Regions from separate parts of the Synechococcus sp. HK05 genome, predicted to be linked through region 3. Evidence: predicted binding sites of a transcription regulator. Region 3 holds the regulator's gene; each other region holds the start of a gene.
What was found. The regulator NtcA, encoded in region 3, controls nitrogen genes in cyanobacteria. The targets are predictions, from matches to a motif close to GTANCNNNNGNTAC.
Positions count from the first base shown of each region.

Region 1: the regulator NtcA is predicted to act here: its motif matches at 3,382-3,395, upstream of KUL97_RS03630 (DUF4278 domain-containing protein).
Region 2: the regulator NtcA is predicted to act here: its motif matches at 3,557-3,570, upstream of queF (preQ(1) synthase).

Region 1 is NZ_JAHRXJ010000004.1:70,639-77,831, forward strand. Features, by position in the region: gene KUL97_RS03610 (fatty acid desaturase) at 1-568, opposite strand, end outside; gene KUL97_RS03615 (DUF2811 domain-containing protein) at 1,023-1,256, shown strand; gene KUL97_RS03620 (hypothetical protein) at 1,253-1,501, opposite strand; gene KUL97_RS03625 (NAD-dependent malic enzyme) at 1,627-3,345, shown strand; gene KUL97_RS03630 (DUF4278 domain-containing protein) at 3,478-3,579, shown strand; gene KUL97_RS03635 (hypothetical protein) at 3,659-3,832, opposite strand; gene KUL97_RS03640 (hypothetical protein) at 3,968-4,150, opposite strand; gene KUL97_RS03645 (hypothetical protein) at 4,329-4,505, shown strand; gene KUL97_RS03650 (hypothetical protein) at 4,502-4,912, opposite strand; gene KUL97_RS03655 (alanine/glycine:cation symporter family protein) at 5,008-6,411, opposite strand; gene KUL97_RS03660 (RNA-binding protein) at 6,762-7,040, opposite strand.
Region 2 is NZ_JAHRXJ010000001.1:40,294-47,486, forward strand. Features, by position in the region: gene KUL97_RS00195 (23S rRNA (pseudouridine(1915)-N(3))-methyltransferase RlmH) at 131-562, shown strand; gene purB (adenylosuccinate lyase) at 572-1,867, opposite strand; gene KUL97_RS00205 (hypothetical protein) at 1,920-2,114, opposite strand; gene KUL97_RS00210 (TlyA family RNA methyltransferase) at 2,234-3,085, shown strand; gene KUL97_RS00215 (P-II family nitrogen regulator) at 3,101-3,439, opposite strand; gene queF (preQ(1) synthase) at 3,627-4,028, shown strand; gene KUL97_RS00225 (cytochrome c biogenesis protein ResB) at 4,016-5,311, opposite strand; gene KUL97_RS00230 (cytochrome c biogenesis CcdA family protein) at 5,330-6,046, opposite strand; gene KUL97_RS00235 (FtsW/RodA/SpoVE family cell cycle protein) at 6,072-7,193, opposite strand, start outside.
Region 3 is NZ_JAHRXJ010000011.1:31,546-38,738, reverse strand. Features, by position in the region: gene KUL97_RS09685 (alpha-mannosidase) at 1-1,247, shown strand, start outside; gene psbN (photosystem II reaction center protein PsbN) at 1,256-1,396, opposite strand; gene psbH (photosystem II reaction center phosphoprotein PsbH) at 1,482-1,682, shown strand; gene KUL97_RS09670 (TatA/E family twin arginine-targeting protein translocase) at 1,687-1,950, shown strand; gene pth (aminoacyl-tRNA hydrolase) at 1,970-2,620, shown strand; gene KUL97_RS09660 (DUF3146 family protein) at 2,632-2,889, shown strand; gene KUL97_RS09655 (resolvase) at 2,898-3,329, opposite strand; gene KUL97_RS09650 (DUF3084 domain-containing protein) at 3,326-4,483, opposite strand; gene ntcA (global nitrogen regulator NtcA) at 4,522-5,262, opposite strand; gene rph (ribonuclease PH) at 5,327-6,061, opposite strand; gene KUL97_RS09635 (cob(I)yrinic acid a,c-diamide adenosyltransferase) at 6,184-6,804, shown strand; gene dcd (dCTP deaminase) at 6,804-7,193, shown strand, end outside.

The sequences.
Region 1 (7,193 bases), on a different contig from region 3:
ACAGATACAGGGGCCAACCCAAAAGCAGGTGAATCGTGATGCTGAACCAGCCGAACAGGCTGATGCCCATCTGCTGCCGCAGGCGTTCCGTGGCTCGACCGGACACGGAATTGTGGCGTGGCGGTACGTGGGTTTCTCCGCCCTCGAGGTGGTTGCAGTGGGCATGGTGCACCGCATGGCTGCGGGCCCAGCTGTAGTAGGGCACCAGCAGCACACTGTGCAGCACAAACCCCACTGCGGCCTCGATGCGGCGGTTGGGATGGAAGGCGTTGTGGCCGCATTCATGGGCCAACACCCAGCAACCCATCGCCACGGTTCCTGTCACCAGCGCGTAGATCAGCCATAACGGTGTCGCGGCCCAGCTGAGTGGAAGCTGGGTGCCCGTGGCGTAGGCCAACGCTGAGAGACCCACCGATAAGGCGAGGCTGCCCCAGGCCTTCCATGGATCCAAGCGGGTGAGCTCGGCTGGAAGGCAAGCCAGCAGCTCAGTTTTCGTGGGGTACCGCAAAGCGGTTTTGGGAGCGGCAACGCTCAGGGAGCGCGCTTCGAGCACAACAGGAGGCGTCAACCGCGCTCCTGCACCAAGGAAGCCATGAACCGCTCTTTATCTTTCCTTAAGACTCTATGGGAGTGGGGCTCAACACCGCCGGTCAAGGGGCTTTCAGCGCCGGATCCGCCTCTGATCGCGATTGCTTGCGCCTGGCCGGTGACCGATCAGCAGGCCTGAAGAACGAATCTGCCCACACCCGCAACCCTCTTTTCCACAGCTTTTCCACAGCCGTCTCTCGAGAGACTCCTGTGGCTGACGGAGCACTCCGGCCGAGAATGGGAAAACGGTTCTCCCCTTGACATCCACGCGCTGGAGCATGAAGGGCGCCTCAAATGCATGGATCCACCCAGGCACATCCACTGCGGCGCTGTGGATCTCGATTTTCGATCCCTGCGATCCTGTCTGGGCTGCGGACTTTGACGCTTGGCGCCCCGCCGTGCGCTGATGGTGCGGTCAGAGCGAGCGAGGTGCGATGCAGGCGATTCCCGACCACATGCCGGAACACGTGAGTGTGGAAAACCAGTTCCCGGCGGATCTCTTCGAATCCATGGTCGGGTTCATCGAGCAGCACCCTCAGTGGGATCAATACCGCTTGATGCAATCAGCCTTGGCCGGCTTCCTGTTTCAGCAGGGCTGCCAGGACAAGCCGGTTGTGCGCCACTACCTCGACGGGCTGTTTCGCAAACCCGAGGTTGCCCCGCGTTAAGCGGTGAGGGGCTTCGGTGGACGCACCGTGCGCCATTCACCGGAGCGTGTGCACATGTCGACGCCGATGGCCGCTTGGGCGGCAGAGGCCTGGGAGGCCAGCCAAGCCGCTGCATCGTTCAGGGCATCCTCCAGGGAGTCGTAAATGGCATCGAGCTGGGGATGAGCTTCGAAGCTGGCGTTGATCAGGCGGTAGCGCTTAGCGATGGGCTGCCCGAGCGGCGCGAGTGGGGCTTGGGATGACATCTCCAGACCTGCTGCACTCGGCAAACCCTCGCTGATTCGTCTGGCTGGCATCTGTGTCGTGAGGCACGCCAACACGAATCCGTTGGTCGTCATGGTGACCATGGGCAACGGGCTGATCCGTTTGAGTGCAGCAAACGACCCTCACCATGGTGCTGCTCCCCACTCTCAAGGCACCCAGGCACACGGCATTGCGAGGCCTGGCGCTGCTGCGGCAACCCGCTCTCAACAAGGGCACGGGCTTTAGCGCCGAGGAGCGCCGCATCTTCGACTTGGAGGGCTGGCTTCCGGCTCAACATGAAACCCTGGCTCAGCAGGTGGAGCGTTGTTGGCAGGCGTTTCAGGCCATCGCCCAGCCGTTGGAGCGATTCGCCTATGTCGATGGGCTACGCCATAGCAACTGGGTGCTGTTTTACGCCTTTTTGAAGGAGCACCTCGAGGCCGTTCTGCCTGTGGTGTACACCCCCACGGTTGGGGCGGTGATTCAACGCTTCAGCCAGAACTATCGAACACCCCAGAACGGCCTGTTTCTGAATGCTGCTCAGGCAGGGCGTGTGGAGGCGGTGTTGCGTGCTGCCAGCCATAGCGCGATTTGCTTGGTGTTGGTGACAGACGCGGAAGGGATTCTTGGCATTGGCGATCAAGGCGTTGGCGGCATTCACATCTGCCAGGGCAAGCTTGCGGTGTACACACTCTGCGCAGGGCTTGATCCCGACAGCGTGTTGCCGGTGGTTCTCGATGTGGGAACCAACAGGCAGAGCCTGCTCAACGACCCGCTCTATCCAGGTCTGCGGCAACCGCGCCTTCAAGGAGCGGCTTACGACGCGTTTGTGGACGAATTTGTGGCTGCGGTGTCGGACGTCTTCCCAGGCGCCTGCCTTCACTGGGAAGATTTCGGCCGCAGCACCGCGAAAACGATCCTGGATCGCTACCGCGACACTCTTCCCAGCTTCAACGACGACATCCAAGGCACCAGTGGTGTGGCCAGTGCAGCCGTGCTGGCTGCCTGCCAGGGCCTTGGTCAACGCTTGCAGGATCAACGGATCGTGATCTTTGGGGCGGGCACGGCTGGCTGCGGCATCGCCGATGGCCTGCTGCGTCTGCTGCAGTCGGAGGGGTTAACCGCGACTGAGGCACGGCAGCGCATCTGGGCCGTTGATCGAACGGGTTTGGTGACCCATGCCACCACCGGGGTGAGCCCAGCGGCCCTTGAGCTTGCGCGTGATCCACGTGAGCTGGTGGATTGGCCACGAAACCCTGATGGCGTGGTGGATCTGCAGACCGTGGTCGATACCGTGAAGCCCACCGTGCTGATCGGAACGTCGACCGTGGCCGGAGCCTTCAGCCAGGCTGTGGTTCACAGCATGCAAAGCGCTTGCGAGCGCCCGATCATTCTGCCGCTCTCCAACCCAACGCACCTGGCGGAGGCCGCACCTGCCGATCTTTGGCGCTGGACCGATGGCCGTGCGCTGGTGGCAACAGGCAGCCCGTTCCCACCTGTGGACGGACGGGTGGTGGGCCAGTGCAACAACTGCTTTCTGTTCCCGGGGTTGGGATTTGCAGCTGTGGCCGTCGGCGTGACGCGCATCACCGACGCAATGATTGATGCCGGATTGCATGCTTTGGCGCGGGAGATTCCGGCCAGCCGCCAGCCCGCAGAGTCGTTGATGCCAGCCCTGGCGGAGGCGCCGCGCATCGGCCGCGTGGTTGCGGAAGCGATTGCCATGGAGGCTGTGGCAGCGGGTCTCGCCCGGTTTGCCCGCACACCCGACGAGGCGATCCACTGCCTCGATGCCGCTGAATGGAGCCCGATCTACCAGCCATTGGTGCCATCTGTATCCGCATGAACGACACCTGCGGCCAGCCGGGTGGATGATTCTGCTGTAGCAACTGCTACCAGACGTTCACCCCGCATCCGCGGGGCGCAGTTCGATCCAGGCCATGGAACGGGGACCTGGGCTTACCTGTGGATCACCATCATGACCCTCACCTATCGCGGCCAGAAGTACGAGCAGAACAAGCAAGCTGCTCCCCAACAGCACCCGGTTCTCCTCTACCGCGGCGTGACCTACAAGAAGTGATCAGTCCGAGCGCTTGATCGCGTTCCTAAGCCCCGCCTCGGCGGGGCTTTTTCATGCCGAGCGGCTCGGCGGTGAGGCGTTAGATCGCCTGGGACTTCACCCATTCGGTGGCGGCCCTCTGGGTGTGCCAGGCCTGGAGCAGTTGCTTTGCCAGAGCCTTCAGTTGCTCGGGATCGGCTGTGGCATCAATCGCCCTTGAGAAGCGTTCCACCTCAAATTGTTGGCCCACGCTGAGTTCTTGTGTGCTCGACACGATGAGATCAGTGAAGATGCTGCCAACACTATGGGCGTGATTTTGATTCTTCGTAGCGACAACTACGCTTGCCCCCGATATGAGCAAATCAACAGCAACAACAACTGATCGAATCAGATCAGCTCATGAATTGGATCAGAAACTGTGATCGTGCTCCGCTGACGTGTTGTGGCGGCTGTGATCGCCCTCACGCTCAAGATCCTGGAGCAGCATCACCAGTGCCATCCCCATCAAGGCAAGGGCAGTCCCAGTCTGTTCGCGGCCTGCGAGTTCGAGTGTTCTGGCTGCGGCCAGGTGCTGACTCCAACTCAGGCGCATGATCAACGGATCGCAGAGTTCAGTCCTAGCGGATGGTGTGGATGGGCGAGAGCCAGCGGCAGTTGTGTCACAAACGGTCACGGTTCTGTGCTGCTGACAGAGCGCGGATTTGGTAGCCAAGGTCACGTTGGAGAGCCTGTAACGCCATAGGTTTCAGCTGTCCCATCGCATCCATCCGATGGCCCCAATCGAGCTCACCATGGCGCAAACCTTTGAGGTTGAGCGGCTCAAGCGGGATATTGATGCGCAAAACGACCCTGCAGCCCTGCGTGCCCTGGCGAAGGACCTACTCAAGGCCTGGTTCAGTGAGAAAGCCAGCACCAACCAAGCGATCCAAGAGCAGCTGAAGGCCTAACGACTTCCCTGATGGAACTGGTGGGTGGCTGGATGCTCTGAGCAGGGCATCCACAGGTCGCCCATCGCATGCACGCCTTCGCAGCCGAGGGCGCGTGCTTTCTCCAGGGCCATCTGTTGGCTGGGGTAAGTCAGCAGCTGTTCCTGGACAGCGCTGCTGCTGGGGTGCACATGCCCGCTGCCTGGGCTGAACGACCAAACGCCCATGGCGTTGAGGCCCGCCACCACCACGCCCATGCCGACGACACACGCGCTCACCACGCCCATTCCCACCACGCCCAGGCTGAACACGCCCATGGGCACCACACCAATACTCACCACTCCCATCGGCACCACGCCAATCGACACAAGTCCCAGCGGAGCGATACCAACAGCCACCAGTTTTGGTGGCTTTTCGCAGTTCGTCATGCTGGTGTTTGTTGGCTTGGCGGCCATGAGAGGCCGTACCTTAAGCAAACTCTCCAGCGCACAGCAGCTGGAGGAGGCTTGGCGTCACCGGATCGTCACACAATCGCCTCGGTGGTCTTGGTGGGCCAGCTGAGTGGATCGAGGCGTAGATGGGCGTGGTCATCGGCGCTGAAGCGAGGTTGCACGCCAGCGAGTCGTTGTTGCTCATAGTCGTTCAACACCCGCAGGCCCAGCGGCATCAGCAGCACCAGAGCCACGAGGTTCACCAATGCGAGAAGCCCCATGGTGAGATCGGCAAACCCGAACACGGTGGCGAGATCTTGATTGGCTCCCCAGATGATCAACACGAGGGTGGTGAGCCGCAACGTATTGAAGAGCGTTTGGTTGGAATCACTGAAATAATTCAGTGCGTTTTCACCGAGGTAATAATTGTAGATGATTGAGGTGAACGCAAAGAGAACCAGCGCCACGGTGATGAAGGCTTGCCCCCACCAGCCGAGGGTATAGCCCAGTGCTTGTTGTGTGAGGGTGACCCCCATGCTGTTTGCACCGGGTTGATAGAGCGGGGTGACGAGGATCAGGAAAGCCGTGCAGCTACAGAGCACGATCGTGTCGATGAACACGCTGAAGGCTTGAATGATTCCCTGCTCAACCGGATGCTTCACATAGGCCACGGCTGCAACGTTGGGAGCACTGCCTAGCCCTGCTTCGTTGGAGAACAGGCCTCGCTTCACGCCAAACACCACCGCAGCGCCGATCCCACCACCAATGGCTGGCCTCAGGCCAAAGGCACTGCTGAAGATCTCTGCCAGCACTCTGGGGATCTCAGTGGCATTCATCGCCAGCACCACCAACGCCAACAGGAAGTAGCCGATGGCCATGAAGGGCACCACAACTTCGGCCACCTCTGCGATACGTTTCACGCCCCCGAAGATGATCACACCCAGGATCACCATCAGCACGGCGCCGCTGATGGCTTCTGGAATGCCAAAGGTGTCGGCCACAGCGGTGGCCACCGTGAACGACTGAAGTGCATTAAAACCAAGGCCAAAGGTGGCCAACAGCAAGACGGAGAACAGCACACCCATCCACCGCAGGCCAATCCCCCGTTCGATGTAATAAGCGGGCCCGCCGCGGTAGCTGCCATCCCCCTCGGCTGTTTTGAACACCTGGGCAATGGTGCATTCAAAAAAGCTTGTGGCCATCCCGATCAGGCCGGTGATCCACATCCAGAACACAGCTCCAGGGCCTCCAAGGCTGATCGCGACCGCAACCCCCGCGATGTTGCCGGCACCAACACGCCCAGCCACGCTGAGCACCAAGGCCTGAAAGGAGCTGAGGTGGTTCCCCTCTTGTTGAAAGGCGCTGCCGAGCAGGCCAAACATCGCTCCGAAATAGCGCAACTGAACCCAGCGGGTGCGGGCACTGAGCAGCAGCCCGATCGCTAACAGGGCCACGATCAGCACCCGCCCCCAGAGCAGTTCGTTCAGAGCCTGCACGGTGCGCCTCATGCACAACAGCTCCACCCTGACGCGCCGTGACCCGGATGTCAGTGCTTAAGGGCACTGCTCGTGAGCGCCTGGTAGCGATGTGCGATCAACTTGGCTCGGGTGCAGCGCAACACGATCGAGAGGAGCACCACAGGGAGGCTCGCGGCCATCGACACGCACCGATCACTCTGCCCATCAGGTTGCGCTCGCCATGGCTGCATGGCGGATGCTGGTGAGCATGTGCGGCGCTTGTGCGTCGTTAATGGGCTGATCCCAATGCGACGAGGCAGGCCTAGCCGAGCGTTCCTGCACACCGAGGGAGAAGAACTGGTGGAGGCCGCCGTCGCTTGATGAACGCGTTACCAACGGTTTCCGCCGCCACCACCTGAACCACCGCTGCGGGGTTCGGCCATGTTGACCCGGATCATCCGGCCCATCCACTCAACGTTCTGAAGGTCGTCGATGGCCTTCTGCTCATCAGCGGTGTTGGACATCTCCACGAAGGCGAAACCACGCTTACGACCAGTGTCGCGATCGAGCGGCAGACTGCACTTGCGCACGGCGCCGTACTCGGCGAAAAGGCTCTGAAGGTCCTCCACTTCTGCATCGAAGGAAAGGTTGCCGACGTAAATTGTCATGAATGCCTTAAAGGTATGAAGCCGATTCGTTGAAGGCCCTGAAGAAAGTTGCTGGCCGGGTGGAGAAATCTTGTGAACACGCCGCCTGGAGTCGAAACCTGCTGAAGAGTGATCGTTGAATCAGTTTCACCCTACTGCAGAGCACTGATAATT
Region 2 (7,193 bases), on a different contig from region 3:
AGGGCTCGAACGATTGGCAAGCCATCCCAGCTTGGGGTTCTCCCGAAACGGTGGACACATCACGTGATCGGTCGCTACGACATGGATGGCGTCGGTGAGCAGAGGGTGTTGGCTTGAGGGCTGCGCCGTGATCAATCCCTCCCGCATCCGCATCCTGGCGGTGGGCAAGGTGCGCAAGGGTTGGGTGCTGGAGGGCGTCGCCACCTACCTCAAACGCCTGCCTGGGCTTCAGGTGGTGGAGCTGCGTGATGCCGGCAAAGAGCGTGAGGCGGACGCGATCCTGGCGGCCTTGCGCCCCGACGAGCAGCTGGTGGTGCTGGCGGAGGAGGGCCAAACCTTCGATTCCCCGGCCTTTGCCCAGCGGCTGGAGGGCTCAGGCTCCGAGCGCCTGGCCTTGGTGATCGGGGGCGCCGAAGGCATTGCCCCGGAACTCAAGGCCCGTGCCCGCTGGAAGCTCAGCCTCTCGCCGATGACCTTCCCCCATGAGCTGGCCCGCCTGCTGCTGCTGGAGCAGCTTTACCGCGCCCTCACGATTCAGCAGGGCGGGCCGTATCACAAATGAGCGCGGGGTTCAGATCCCCAGGCGCTCCCAGATCACGCCGAGGTTGGCTTGGTGCAGATCGGTGGAGAAGCAGTCAGCCAGCTGCTCGGCGCTGAGGCGGGAGGTCACATCCGCGTCGGCTTCGAGGTTGGCGCGGAAATCGCCACCGGCGGTGTTCCAGGCGGTGTGGGCGTTGCGCTGCACGATGCGGTAGGCGTCTTCGCGGCTGATGCCGCTCTCCACCAGGGCCAGGAGTACCCGCTGGCTGAACACCACGCCGCCGTACACATTCATGTTGCGGGCCATGTTGTCCGGGTACACGCCCAGGCCCTGCACCACCGAAGTCATCTCCCGGAGCATGAAGTGCAGGGTCACCGAGCAGTCGGGCAGCATCATGCGCTCCACTGAGCTGTGGCTGATGTCGCGCTCATGCCAGAGGGCACAGTTTTCCAGCGCTGCCACCACATAGCTGCGCAGCACCCGGGCCAGGCCGCTGATGCGCTCGCTGCGGATCGGGTTGCGCTTGTGGGGCATGGCGGAGCTGCCCTTCTGGCCCTTGGCGAAGTTCTCCTCCACCTCGAGCACATCGGTGCGCTGCATGTTGCGGATCTCGGTGGAGAAACGCTCCAGCGCGGCACCCACCAGGGCGAGGGTCTGGATGTATTCGGCGTGGCGGTCGCGGCCGATCACCTGGGTGCTGGCGGTGTCGGGCACCAGGCCGAGCTTGGCGCAGGCGATCTCCTCCACCCGGGGATCGGTGTTGGCGTAGGTGCCCATGGCACCGGAGATCTGGCCCACGCTCACCACACGCTCGAGCCGCTCAAGCCGCTCCTGGTTGCGCACCACCTCAGCCAGCCAGCCGGCCAACTTGAAGCCGAAGGTGATCGGCTCTCCGTGGATGGCGTGGGAGCGGCCGATCATTACGGTGCCCTTGTGGGCGCGGGCCAGCTCGCGCAGGGCGTCGGCCAGTTTGTTGAGTTCGGTGCGCAGCAGCTGCACCGAGGCCTTCATCTGCAGGGCCACACCGGTGTCGAGCACATCCGAGCTGGTCATGCCCACGTGGATGTAGCGGCCGGCATCCCCCACGTGCTCGTTCACGTTGGTGAGGAAGGCGATCACGTCGTGGCGCACCTCGGCTTCGATCTCGAGGATGCGCTCCACGCTGAAGCTGGCCTTCTCCTTGATCGTGGCCACGGCCTCGGAGGGTACTCGGCCCAGCTCGCAGTTGGCTTCAGTGGCGGCGATCTCCACATCCAGCCAGCTCTGGAACTTCGCCTGCTCGCTCCAGATGGCGCCCATCTCGGGCAGGGTGTAACGCTCGATCAAGGCCGCCGCGGGCTCACATCCAAACCAATGTATGGGGCGGCCTTCAGCGCGATCAGGCCACCGCTGTGAGCTTGCGGTGCTCCACCTCCCACTGCACCAGGGTCCCCCAGGCCTGTTGGCGCACCCAGCAGCGGCCGCCGCGGCACTGGATCAGCTGGAAGGGGGGGAGGTCGTCGGGTTGGTTGCGCAGTTTCACGAAGCTGCCCGGTTGGAGCAGTTCCACCACGTTGGATTGTTGGCGCGGCATGGGGGATCCCCTGTGCTGAGGGTCATCCTCCGGAGTGTTCCCCGGTTTGCCCCTGCAGCCCCCGTTTTTGTTCGGTTTCCCCTGTGCTTTTGTGACAGCACACCAGCACGCCGCTGTTGATGGGCCGCAAGCAACGCCTGGATCTGCAGCTGGTGGAGCTGGGTTTGGCCACCAGCCGCCAGCAGGCCCAGCAGCTGATCCGGGCCGGCAAGGTGCGCAGCGGCGATCGCGTGCTCGATAAGCCTGGGCTCGATGTGCTGCCCGATCTGCCCTTGCAGGTGGAGCAGCCGCCCCGGTTTGTCTCGCGTGGTGGTGAAAAGCTCCTCGGCGCCCTGGAGGCTTTCCCGATTGAGCTGGCCGGCCGGGTGTGCCTTGACGGCGGTATCTCCACCGGCGGCTTCACCGACTGCCTGCTGCAACACGGCGCCAGCCGGGTGTACGGCGTGGATGTGGGGTATGGGCAAACGGCCTGGAGCCTGCGCACCGATCCGCGCCTGGTGCTCAAGGAGCGCACCAACCTGCGGCACCTGGAGCCGATCGACCTTTACGGCGATGAGGATCCTTGGCCGGATCTGGCGGTGGCGGATGTGTCGTTCATTCGCCTGGCCCTGGTGCTGCCAGCGATTGGACGGTTGCTGCAAGCGGAGCGGCGCGAGGTACTGCTCCTGGTGAAGCCGCAGTTTGAGGTGGGCAAGGAGCGGGTGGGCAAGGGCGGTGTGGTGCGCGACCCCGCGGCCCATGTGGATGCGATCGAAGGGGTGATCGCGGCGGCCGCGGCGGAGGGTTGGAGCGCCTGCGGGGTAACCGCCTCACCGATCACCGGCCCGGCGGGTAACCATGAGTACCTGCTCTGGTTGCGCAGCGGTGCCTGGGACGAGCCGGCCAGCGCGGCTGTGCCACAAAAAAACGCCGGAGTCGCCCCTGAAGCAGAGGCCATCCGGCGCTTGGTGGCTGAAACACTGGAAGCCTGAACAGCGCCCGCAGGCTCAGATGGCGCTGCTGTCGCGGTCGCCGGTGCGGATGCGGATCACGGAATCCACAGGGCTGATGAAGATCTTGCCGTCGCCGATCTCGCCGGTGCGGGCCGCTTCCTGAATGGCGCCCACCACGGTGTCCACCTGGGCGTCGTCAACCACGATCTCGAGCTTGAGCTTCTGCAGGAATTCAACGGTGAACTCAGAGCCGCGGTAACGCTCCACCTGGCCCTTCTGGCGACCGAAGCCCCGCACCTCGCTCACGGTCATGCCGACGATGCCGGCATTGACCAACGCCAGCTTCACGTCTTCAAGCTTGAACGGGCGAATGATGGCCTCAACTTTTTTCATGGCTGCGGGAGTGGCTGGGAAGGCTCTGTCGGAGACAGTCTCTCAGGAATTCTGGAAAGACAGGCGGGGTGCTGGGCCCCGTCAGGCCCATTAGGCCGCAGCTTTCGGGGCGAGGGTGTTGCGATTGCTACCGCAGCGGTTGCCCGGGGGCGGCTGCTTAGCATCCGGCCTCATACCCTCTCTGCCGATGAGCGCCGATCAGACCCGCACCCCTCTCTATGGAGAGCGGGCCATTGCCGAAGCGGAGCTGATCTGTTTCGACAACCCGCGTCCGGGCCGGGCCTATGAGGTGGCGATCACCCTGCCGGAATTCACCTGCAAGTGCCCCTTCTCGGGCTATCCCGATTTCGCCACCCTGCGGCTCACCTATCAGCCGGGTCCCCGCGTGATGGAGCTCAAGGCGATCAAGCTCTATGTGAACAGCTACCGGGATCGCTCCATCTCCCACGAGGAGGTGACCAACCGGATCCTCGATGACTTCGTGGCCGCCTGCGCACCGGTGTGGATGGAGCTCGAGGCTGACTTCAACCCCCGCGGCAACGTTCACACCGTGATCCGTGCCAGCCACGGCACCCGTCAGCCCTGCTGAAGTTCGGCCAGCAGGGCTGGCAGTTCGCGTGAAAAGGCCGTCAGATTGCGGTTGCACAGCCCGGCCACGTGCAGCTTCTGCTGTTCGGGCTCGGCGATGGCCCAGAGCTGGCGGGTGGCGATCAGGCTCAAGGCCCCACCCGCCAGCGCAATCGCGAAGCCGGCATACACCAGTGGTACGCCGGGATCGCGCTTGAGCAGCAGGCCGCTGGCGGGCACCACCCCGGCAATGCGCAGGGGAATGCCCGCGATCTCAGCGGCGCCGCCGCCCGGCACCAGGCTGCCCAGCACCTCCGCATCGGCGGAATACACCGCGACCGGGCCTTGCTCGCTGGAGAGGGCCAGCAGCACCGGGTTGCTCCCATCGGGGCGCGTGGGCAGCACGATGCCCCACACCTGATCCCCCAGTTGCGGGAAGCTTTGCAGCGGCAGCTCCAGGATCGGGCTTTGGCCCAGTTGCACCTGGATGGCGGCCAGGGCCCAGTCGGCCTGGTACACCGTCATCCCCTGGAAGCGCAGGGGGTGGTTCACGCTGATCTCGCGGTTGCTGGCTGGTAGGGGCTCGCTGGCGGCTGGATCGCCGGGTTGCAGCCGCAGCTGGGAGCGGAATTGTTCGGGCCGGCCGGCGGGGTCGCGTTCGATGCCGAAGTCCTCGAGGGCCACGGTGAGTTGGGTTTCGCCGCGGCGGTTGAGCAGCTCCAGCTCATTGCCAGGGGCCAGATAGCGCTCGAGCCGTTGGCCGGCGAGCGCACCCCAGGCCGCTCCCACCATCAGCACCACCAGGCCGGCATGCACCAGCAACGGCCCCACGCGGCCGCTCACGCCCCGGCGGGCCGCCAGGCGGTGGGGATGGGGTTGCACCTGCCAGCCCCGTTGTTGCAGCAGCGCCTGTAATTGGCTCAGTTGCGTCTCCGCCTGCGGGCTCTTGATCGTTTCCGCCAGGGTGAGCTTGCTGAGCTGGCGGGGGCTGCTGTAGTCGATCCAGCGCAGGGCGGCCTGCAGGGCCGGCCATTGGCGGCGCCAGCTGCACAGGATCAATGACAGCCCCAGCCATGCCAACAGGGCCAGAAACCAGCTGCTCGAATACACGTGATCGAGCTGCAGGCGCAGGATCGCTTCGCCGTTGAGCAGCCCCAGCCAGGGCTGAGCGTCGTAGACGCGGTGATAAAGCTCCGCGTTCTCCTGCTGGGGAACCAGCGTGCCCAGTCCGCTGGCGATGGCGATCAGGATCAACAGCCCGATGGCCAGGCGCAGGTCGGAGATCCAGGCGATCAGGCGTTTCATCAACAGTGCGAGGAGGGCTTAGCCCCAGCGGGCCAGAAGGGTGAGTGTGCCTGTGGCCAGGAGCACCACGCCGCTGATGGGGGGAACCCACTGGCCCAGGGCTCGCAGGGCCAGGAGCCGCGGCACCCAGGCGGCGGCGATGCCGGCGAGCAGCAACGGCATCACCTGGCCGGCGGCAAAGGCCGTGAGCAGCACCACGCCGGCCAGCGGATTGCCGGCCTGAGCGATCCAGGCCAGCAACACCGCCAGCACCGGGGTGGTGCAGGGCGAAGCGGCCAGCCCGAAGGCCAAACCAGCCGCCAGTGGCGCCAGGGCCTTGGGCACCCGCTGGCGCCATTGTTCAGGGTCGGGCCCGCTCGGGAGCTGCAGGGGCAGCAGGCCGAGCAGATTGAGGCCCATCAACACCGCCAGCACGGCCACCAGCGTGGGGATCAGGCCTGGCACCTGGCCGTAGATGCGCCCCAGGGCGCCGCTGGCTAGGCCGAGCAGCACCAGCGAGGCCACGATGCCGCCGCAGAAGCTGAGGCTGCGCTGCCAGGGCTTGTCGTGCTCGTCGTCGAACCCGGCGAGGTAAGCCAGGGTGACCGGTAGCAGCGACAGCGAGCAGGGCCCCAGGCTGGTGAGCAAACCACCGGCGAACACCAACAGCAGGGTGAGGGCACCGGGATGGGCGAGGGAGGTGCTTAGCAGCTGCTCTCCGCTGCGGGCCCAGTCGGCCAGGGCCGGAGCCACCATCGCGGTTCTTGAGTCGGCGGTGGGGTCAGCCTATCGACAGGCTTCCGCCTGCTGAGCCTTGCCGCAGGCGTTCCTCGCGGCGCCGCGGTCGCCCGGGCTCCAGGCCGGCGCCTTCCAGGGCGCAGCGCAGCAGCAGGCCGGCCGTGAGCAGGCTGGAGAGCAGGGAGTTGCCGCCGTAGCTGATCATTGGCAGCGGCAGGCCGGTGGTGGGCATGGCGCCACTGGCTACGGCGATGTTGAGGATCGATTGACCCACCAGCAGGCTGGTGCAGCCGATCGCCACGAGGCGTTGTTGGTTGCTGCGGCAGCTGAGCGCCACTCGCAGCCCCATAAAGCCGAACAGCAACAGAAACAGCAGCAGCAACACTGAGCCCACGTAGCCGAATTCCTCGGCAAACACCGCAAAGATGAAATCGGTGCTCTGGATGGGTAGGTATTGCAACTTCTGGGTGGAGAGGCCGAAGCCTTCGCCCCAGAGGCCGCCCGAACCGATCGCCAGCAGGCTTTGCACCAGCTGATAGCCGTCCCCTTGGGCGTCCTTCCAGGGGTCGAGGAAAGAGGTCACCCGGATGCGCTGGTACTCGTTGATGGAGATGCTGCCCACCGCCACCGTGAAGCCCAGGCCAGCGCTGCCGAGCATTGCCCAGAGCGGCAGCCCTGAGGCCAGGGCCATCAGCCACAGCAGGATGCCGCAGAGGGAGGCTGTGCTCAGGTTGGGCTGCTTGAGGATCAGGCCCAGGGTCACGGCAAACACCCCGAGCCAGATGAGTTTTTGATCCGGTGCGATGCGGCTCCAGTGGGAGAACAGCGCTGCACCCTGGAGCACCAGGAAGGGTTTGATCAGCTCGGTGGGCTGGATCTGGATCGGGCCGATCACCAGCCAGCGGCTGGCGCCATTCACGGTGCTGCCGATCACCAGGGTGAGGGCCACCAGCACCATGCCGACCAGCAATGCCGGGCCTGCCATACGCAGCCAGCGGCGCAGATTGATCTTGATGCCCAGGTAGAGCAAGCCCCAACTGGCGACCATCCAGATGGCCTGGCGCTTGAGGTAGTAGGTGGGATCACCCATTTCACGAGCGGCCACCCACCAGCTGGCCGATCCCAGCACCACTAGGCCCAGCACGCTCCAGAGGGCCACCATCCC
Region 3 (7,193 bases):
ACGGCTGGTGGTTGGTGCAGGGGCAGCTGCACGGCGGCGGGCCATGCACCCTGCGGCTACCGGCAGGCTCCTGGCGACACGTGCCTGGCCAGGTTGTTCTGCCCCAACAGCCGGCACCAGGCGGCGGCACCTGGGTGCAGCTCAACCTGTCCGCCGGTGTGGCGGCGGTCCCACTGGCGCGTGGGCCGCTGAATGCGGAGACAGCAGAGGTTGCAGCGCCCCAGCATCCTGTGGTGCTGCAGACGGAGGGCCAGAGCCTCCAGCTCAGTAATGGCCTGGTGCGGGCGGCGTTTGCCCCGCTCGGGCTCGAGCAGTTGTGGGGGGGCGATGGCGTGGCTCAGCTGGCGGGCCCGCTGGCCTGGTGCCGCTGGCGGGATCACGGGGAGTTCTGGGATGCCTGGGATCTGGCGGCCAACTACCGCGAGCACCCCTTGCCGTTGCATTGGCACAGCGGCCCTGAGGTGGCGGAGCAGGGTCCGCTGTGCGCGCGGCTGGTTTGGCGGGGCCGCTGCGGCAGCAGCCGCCTGCGCCTGGACGTACAGCTGCGGGCGGCTTCGCCCTGGTTGGAGCTCAGTCTCCAGGTGGAGTGGTGTCAGCGCCACGAACTGCTGCGGCTGGAGCTGCCCTTGGCCCACGCCGCCTGCCGCTACGCGGCCGATACCCCAGGCGGTGTGATCGAACGTCCCGCCGCGGCGGTGCATGGTCGTGAGCAGGCCCGTTGGGAGGTGCCCGCCATCAGTTGGTTGGTCTCCCAGAGCGCGGCAGGTGGCGGTTTGGCGGTGCTGCTGGATGGGCCCCAGGGGGTGTCGGCGGATCCAGAGCGCCTCGGTGTGTCGCTGCTGCGCGCACCCACCTGGCCGGATCCCTCCGCCGATCAGGGCTTGCAGCGGTTGCGGGTTGCGCTGATGCCCTGCGCCCAGGGCTGGCGGCAACAGGCGGTGCCGCTTCAGGCGCAGCGCTTCCGCGAGCCCTTGTGGATCCGCCCCGCAGCCGGTGACGCTCTCCCACAGAGCTGGCCGGCCCTGGACCTGGGCTCAACGGCTCTGCAGTTGGTGCAGCTTCAGCGGCTGGAGCAGCCCGGCACGGCACGGCTCACCCTGCAAAACCTGAGCCCCCAGCGCGTGCAGCTGCGATGGCCCGCGGGCTGGTGCGGTCGCCGCGAGCCAGGGGAGCCCACCGCCGATCTCCATGCAGATGACCTGCTGCTGCCTTGGCAGCTCGGTCATTGGCAGATCTGGCGTGGTTGAGGCGAGGCTCAGTCGTCGTGATCGTCGAAGGGATCGGTGAGCCCCTTCGACGGTGGCCCAAAGGCCTGATAGATCCCGAAGCCGGTGAGGCCCAGCAGCACAGCCAACACGGCCAGCGCCACGGACATGGCTGGGGACGACGTTTCCATCACAACTCTCGACAGGCACAGTCGCGGCGGCTGCCGCGGCCCTTACAGTAACGAGACTGACCCTTGCCAGAGAGCAAAGCCCGTCATGGCTCAACGCACCCGCCTGGGAGATCTGCTGCGTCCCCTCAACTCCGAGTACGGCAAGGTTGTTCCCGGCTGGGGCACCACCCCCGTGATGGGCGTGTTCATGGCCCTGTTTCTGGTGTTTCTGCTGGTGATCCTGCAGCTGTACAACAAGTCGCTGCTGCTCGACGGCATCACCGTCAACTGGAACGGCGTCGGCTGATCCGATGAACGTCTTCGGAGTCGGACTGCCAGAGCTGGCGGTGATTGCGGCCATCGGCCTGCTGGTGTTCGGCCCGAAGCGTCTGCCCGAGTTGGGCAAAACCCTGGGACGCACCCTGAAGGGTTTTCAGAGTGCGTCCAGCGAATTTGAGAAGGAATTCCGCAAAGCGGTCGACACGGTGGATGCAGAAGTGAGCGCCACCAACACGTTGTCCGCTGAAAAGCCGAAGGTTGCCGAAGCTGCTCCTGAGCCTTCGTCAGAGGCCTGAGCTGATCCGTTGAGCGTGCATGGCTGGATCTAGCGGCGCCGCCCCCTTGCAGTTGCTGGTGGGCCTCGGCAACCCGGGCGACAAATACGCCGGCACCCGCCACAACGTGGGCTTCATGGCGCTCGAGCGTCTCGCCGCCGAAGCCGGCGGCAGCTTCAAGCACCAGAGCAAGCTGCATGGGTTGCTGGCCGAGGTGGGCGTTGGCGCGCAGCGGTTGCGCCTGCTCATGCCCCAGACCTTCATGAACGACAGCGGCCGCGCGATCCGTGCCGCTCTCGATTGGTTTGGTCTGGATCCGCTGCAGATGCTGGTGTTGGTCGACGACATGGATCTGCCCCTGGGTCGCCTGCGGTTGCGCACCAGCGGTGGTGCAGGCGGCCACAACGGCCTGCGCAGCACCATCGCCCATCTGGGCGGGCAGGAGTTCCCGCGGCTGCGTATCGGCATCGGTGCGCCGGCCCTCAATCCCGTTGAGCGCAAACAGCGCACGGTGGGCCATGTGCTCGGCCGCTTTGCAGCCGCTGAGCAGCCGGTGCTGGATGAGGTGCTCGCGGAGGTGCTGGCCGGTGTGGATCTGATCCAGAGGCTGGGTTTTGAGCGCGCTGGTAACCGATTGAACGGGTTTGTGGCGCCGGCTGCCGCCAAGCTGGCGGAAGCCCCGCTTGGCTGAGGAGCGTTGCTGTGAGTCGTTTGCCCACCACCACAGCACAGCTGCGGGTGCTGCAGCAGAGCTTCAGCCAGCGCCTGCTGGAAGGCGAGGTGAGCGCAGGCGGCTTTCAGTGGACGTTCAGTTGGTTTTTTGATCGCGGTGAGTTGCTGGTGGAACCCTCGCTGGGCCGCGCTCTGATCCACGATGCGCTGCTGCGCTTTCTCCTGAAGGCCGACTATCAGCTGGAGCCCGGTGGGGATTACGCCTTCACCGTGCGCGCGAAGTTTTAAGCGCGGCCTCAGCGGCCGAGGAGCTCCAGGTCTGGACTGCGGCTGAGCGCCTGGCCCAGGTGGCGCTCGAGCAGCAACTGGGCCACCACATCATCCACATCCCTTGGAGGCACGCGCAGACCGCGGGGCAGCCATCGCCGCCAGCCGCGGGCGGGCTCTAGTTGCCAGAAGCGATCCCTGGCGGCGAGGGTGGTGCCCGCCTCAGGGATCAGCTGCATGTGCAGCTGCTGCGCGCGGAGCCACTGCTGCCAGGGCCGGCTACCGGTGCCATCCCCCAGCAGCACCGCTGCATAGCCCGGGCTTTGCGCCCACTCCAGCAGCAGCACCCGGCAGCGCTCCGGTGGCAGCACGCCGGCGGCCAGCACTTGCAGCTGCTCCAGATCGGCCAGCACCAGGCCGCATTTGCTCCGGCCCGGATCGATGGCGGCGAGGTGGCTCACCGCGGGAGCGCCCGCAGTTCCACGGCCACCGGATCCACCAGGTCGCTGTTGCGCAGTGAGATCGCCTGCAGTTGCACCACCTGGCCGGTAGGGCGGTTGATGAGGGTCTGGCTCAGCTGGTTCACGCTCGCGGCATCGAACTGAAGGCCGCTGGCCAGGCTGCCGGCCCGCTGCACGGTGTTGTACGCCGAGGCGAGCAGCAGATTGAGGCGGCTGCGCACCTGCTCCGGGCTGCGTTCATCGCCTTCCAGCACGGTGGTGGCCAACTGTTCGCCCGCTTTCACCACCTGCTTGTTGCGGCGCACATCGGGGAAGGCCACCACCTGGCGTTCGCCCTTCAGCACGTTGGCGGCTGAGATCAGGCTCACCACCCAATCGCCCCGTTTGCTCAGGATGCCTTCGAGCTTGGTGATGTCGCTGCGGGGAACCAACAGGATCTGGCGGTTGGGGGGCTGCCCCGGCAGCACCCGCTGGAACACGTTGATGTTGGTTTGGCGGAGCAGGGCTTCGATCACCACCTTGGCCTGCTCAGGGCTTTGGATCCGCACCTTGGCAATCTCCAGCGGTTGGCCGCTGCTGATCACCACATCGCCGCGCCTGAGGGCGATCAGGTTGGTTTCCAGCTGCTGCAGCTCTTTGGCCGAGGCGCTGATGCGCGTGTTCAGCCGCGTCAGCTCTTCGCGGTTGCGGCGGATGTCGGCATCCTTGGCGCCGATCTCGCGGCTGAGCTGGTCGCGTTCCTGTTCCAGTTGGCGGCGCTGTTGCAGCAGCGGTGCCAGCTCCTTGCGTAGGGAAGCGGCCTGGGCTTCCACCATGCCCAGTTGGCTGCGGGCCTCCTGGCGCCCCTGCTCTGCGGCATTCAGATCGCTTTGGCTGCGCTCGAGGGCATCCCGGCCTTCGCGCAGGCGCCGCTCCAGTTGGTCGAGCTCAAACAGGCCGGTGCGCAGCCGATCGCTCACCAGCAGCATCAGGCCGAGCGAGATGGCACTGATCAGGCTGCCGGTGAGCACCGTGATCACCACGGCCGTGCGACGCGGCCGCATCCCCAGCAAGCTGAGGCGCGCTTTGCCCACCTTGGAGCCCAGCCGATCGCCGAGGGTGGAGAGCACTCCACCCAGCAGCAGCAGCGCCAGGATTAGCAGCCAGCCCGACACAAGCTTGCGCGACGACGCTCAGTATCGGTGGACAGCGCTCAGCTGAAGCGCTTGGCCAGGGCCAACGGATCAAACACCGTGATCTTTTTGCGGTCGATCTGCACCAGACCCGCGTTGCGTAGATCCCCCAGCAGGCGAGTGATCGTGACGCGCGTGGAGCCAATGGCTTCGGCGATCGCCTGGTGCGAGAGACGCAGATCAATCGTGATTCCTTCGCTGGTGGGGACGCCGAAATCGCGGCAGAGCACCAGCAGAAAGCTCACCAGCCGCGATGACATGTCGCGGTGGGTGAGGGTTTCGATCATGGTTTCCGTTTGCAGGATGCGTGAGGAGAGGCCTTGCAGCATCAGCAGACCCACGCTGGCGTCCTGCTCGATCGCCTTGCGCACCGAGGCGGCTGGGGCCGTGACCATCTCCACCCGGGTGAAGGCGACAGCGTGATAGAAGCGGTCGGATCGCTGGCCCGTGAGCAGCGAGAGCACCCCAAACAGGCTGTTTTCCCGCAGCAGCGCCACGGTGATCTCTTCGCCCGATTCATACACGCGCGAGAGCCGAACAGCGCCGCGCCGCAACAGATACACCTTCTCGGCCGGATCGCCCGGGAAGAAAATGGTTTTGCCGCGCTCCACTGTTTCGGTGGTGCTGCCACTGAGGCCACGGATCACATCCAGCAGGGTGGCGTTGGAGGCCACGGGAGATCCGGCCACCGGTGAGAGCCCTGCGGCGCCGGTGGTGGGGCTTGGGGAGTAGCGGCTGAAGCCTGGCTGGGCGCCGACCATAACGGCGGGGCAATTTGAGGCGGACCCTACGGATCACCCCTGCGGACTCTTGTAGTGATTGACACTATTTCGGGGCTTGCTCCAGCGCCTGCAGCTGACTATGCCGAAGCCGCTGCAGCCCGTCGTCCGCCAGATCCAGGAGTTGGTTGAGCTGGTGCCGCGAGAAGGGAGCCCCCTCGGCGGTGCCCTGCACCTCCAGCAGTTGCCCCTGGCTGTTCATCACCACATTGAGATCCACCTCGGCGCGGCTGTCTTCGCTGTAGTCGAGGTCGAGCAGGCCATGGCCATCCACCAGCCCCACCGACACCGCTGCCACCTGCTCCAGGAGGGGTGAGCGGTTGAGAACGCCGCGAGCCTCCAGGCGCTGCAGTCCCAGGGCCAGCGCCGCCCAGGCACCGGTGATTGAGGCGGTGCGGGTGCCGGCATCGGCCTGCAGGACATCGCAGTCGATGTGGAGGCTGCGTTCGCCCAGGGCTTCGAGATCCAGGCAGGCCCGCAGGCTGCGGGCGATCAACCGCTGGATTTCCTGGGTGCGGCCCGACAGTTTCATCAGCTCTCGCGGCTGGCGGCTCGGGGTGCTGGCGGGGAGCAGGCGGTAGTCCGCGCTGAGCCAGCCCTTGCCGGAGCCCTTCCGCCATTTCGGCACACCCTCCTCCAGGCAGACGCTGCAGATCACCGCGGTGCGGCCGGTGTGCACGGTGACCGAGCTCAGGGCAAAACCCATTGGATCCCAGTCGAAGCGGGTTGGGCGCAGTTCGCTCGGGCTGCGTCCATCGCTGCGGGAGGGGGCTGCGGGCATCGTTGGGGCCTGGATCTGCGTTGGCCCGATGGTACGGGTGTTTGCACTACAGGTAGTGGCTGATGCTTGCCCATCGGTTCACCACCGCTACATTCAGGATTCAGCGCGGCGGCCAAGCGGAGATGACGGCGAGCATTGCAGCCCTTCCCGGCAATGGCTCCAGCGGCCCATTCCGGCCTGGTCATCGAGCCGGCGGTGGCGGGCGAGCCGTGAGCTCGGTGTCTGCGCCTGGGCGCAGCCTGCGCCTGGTGGCGCAGCAGGAAGGTTTGCTGCAGGTGCACACCGCTTCGTTTCGCGGCAGTTTCAGCGGCGTGTTCAGTCAGGCCCTGCGCAGTGCCGGTCTCGGTAGCCGGGTGTTGATCAGCCAGTTCCTGAAAGGCGGGGTCGACCAGGGGCTGGAGCGCAGCGTCTGGCTGTGCGGCCGGCTGCAGTGGTTGCGCCCTGCCGTGGCTGGTTGCCTGGCGGAACCAGCGGCGGCCGATGCGGCTGGGGCCGCGGAGCGGGAGGCTGTGCGTGAGGTGTGGGCGTTCACCCGCGAGCAGATGCTGGCGGGTCAGCTGGATCAGCTGGTGCTCGATGAGCTGGGCCTGGCGGTGGAGCTCGGATACCTCGAGGAAGCGGAGGTGCTGGCGGCTCTCGAGCAGCGGCCCTCCAACCTGGATGTGATTCTGACGGGACCTTCCATGCCCAGCGCCCTGCTGGCGATGGCGGATCAGGTCACGCAGCTGCGCCGAGGTTTCTGATGCTCAAAAACGACCGCTGGATTAACGAGCAAGCCGCAGCCGGCATGCTCGAGCCCTTCCAGCCCAAGCTGGTGCGCCATCTCGATCCCGACAACGGTGCCCAGCCGGTGCTCAGCTTCGGCTGCTCCTCCTACGGCTACGACCTGCGCCTGTCGCCTCAGGAATTCCTGATCTTCAAGCACGTGCCGGGCACGGTGATGAACCCCAAGCGGTTCAACCCGGCCAACCTCGAGCCCGCCCCCCTGCACCGCGATGAGGACGGCGACTACTTCATCCTTCCGGCCCACTCCTACGGCCTCGGCGTAGCGCTCGAGAAGATGAAGGTGCCCGCCAACATCACCGTGATCTGCCTCGGCAAGAGCACCTACGCCCGCCTGGGGATCATCGTG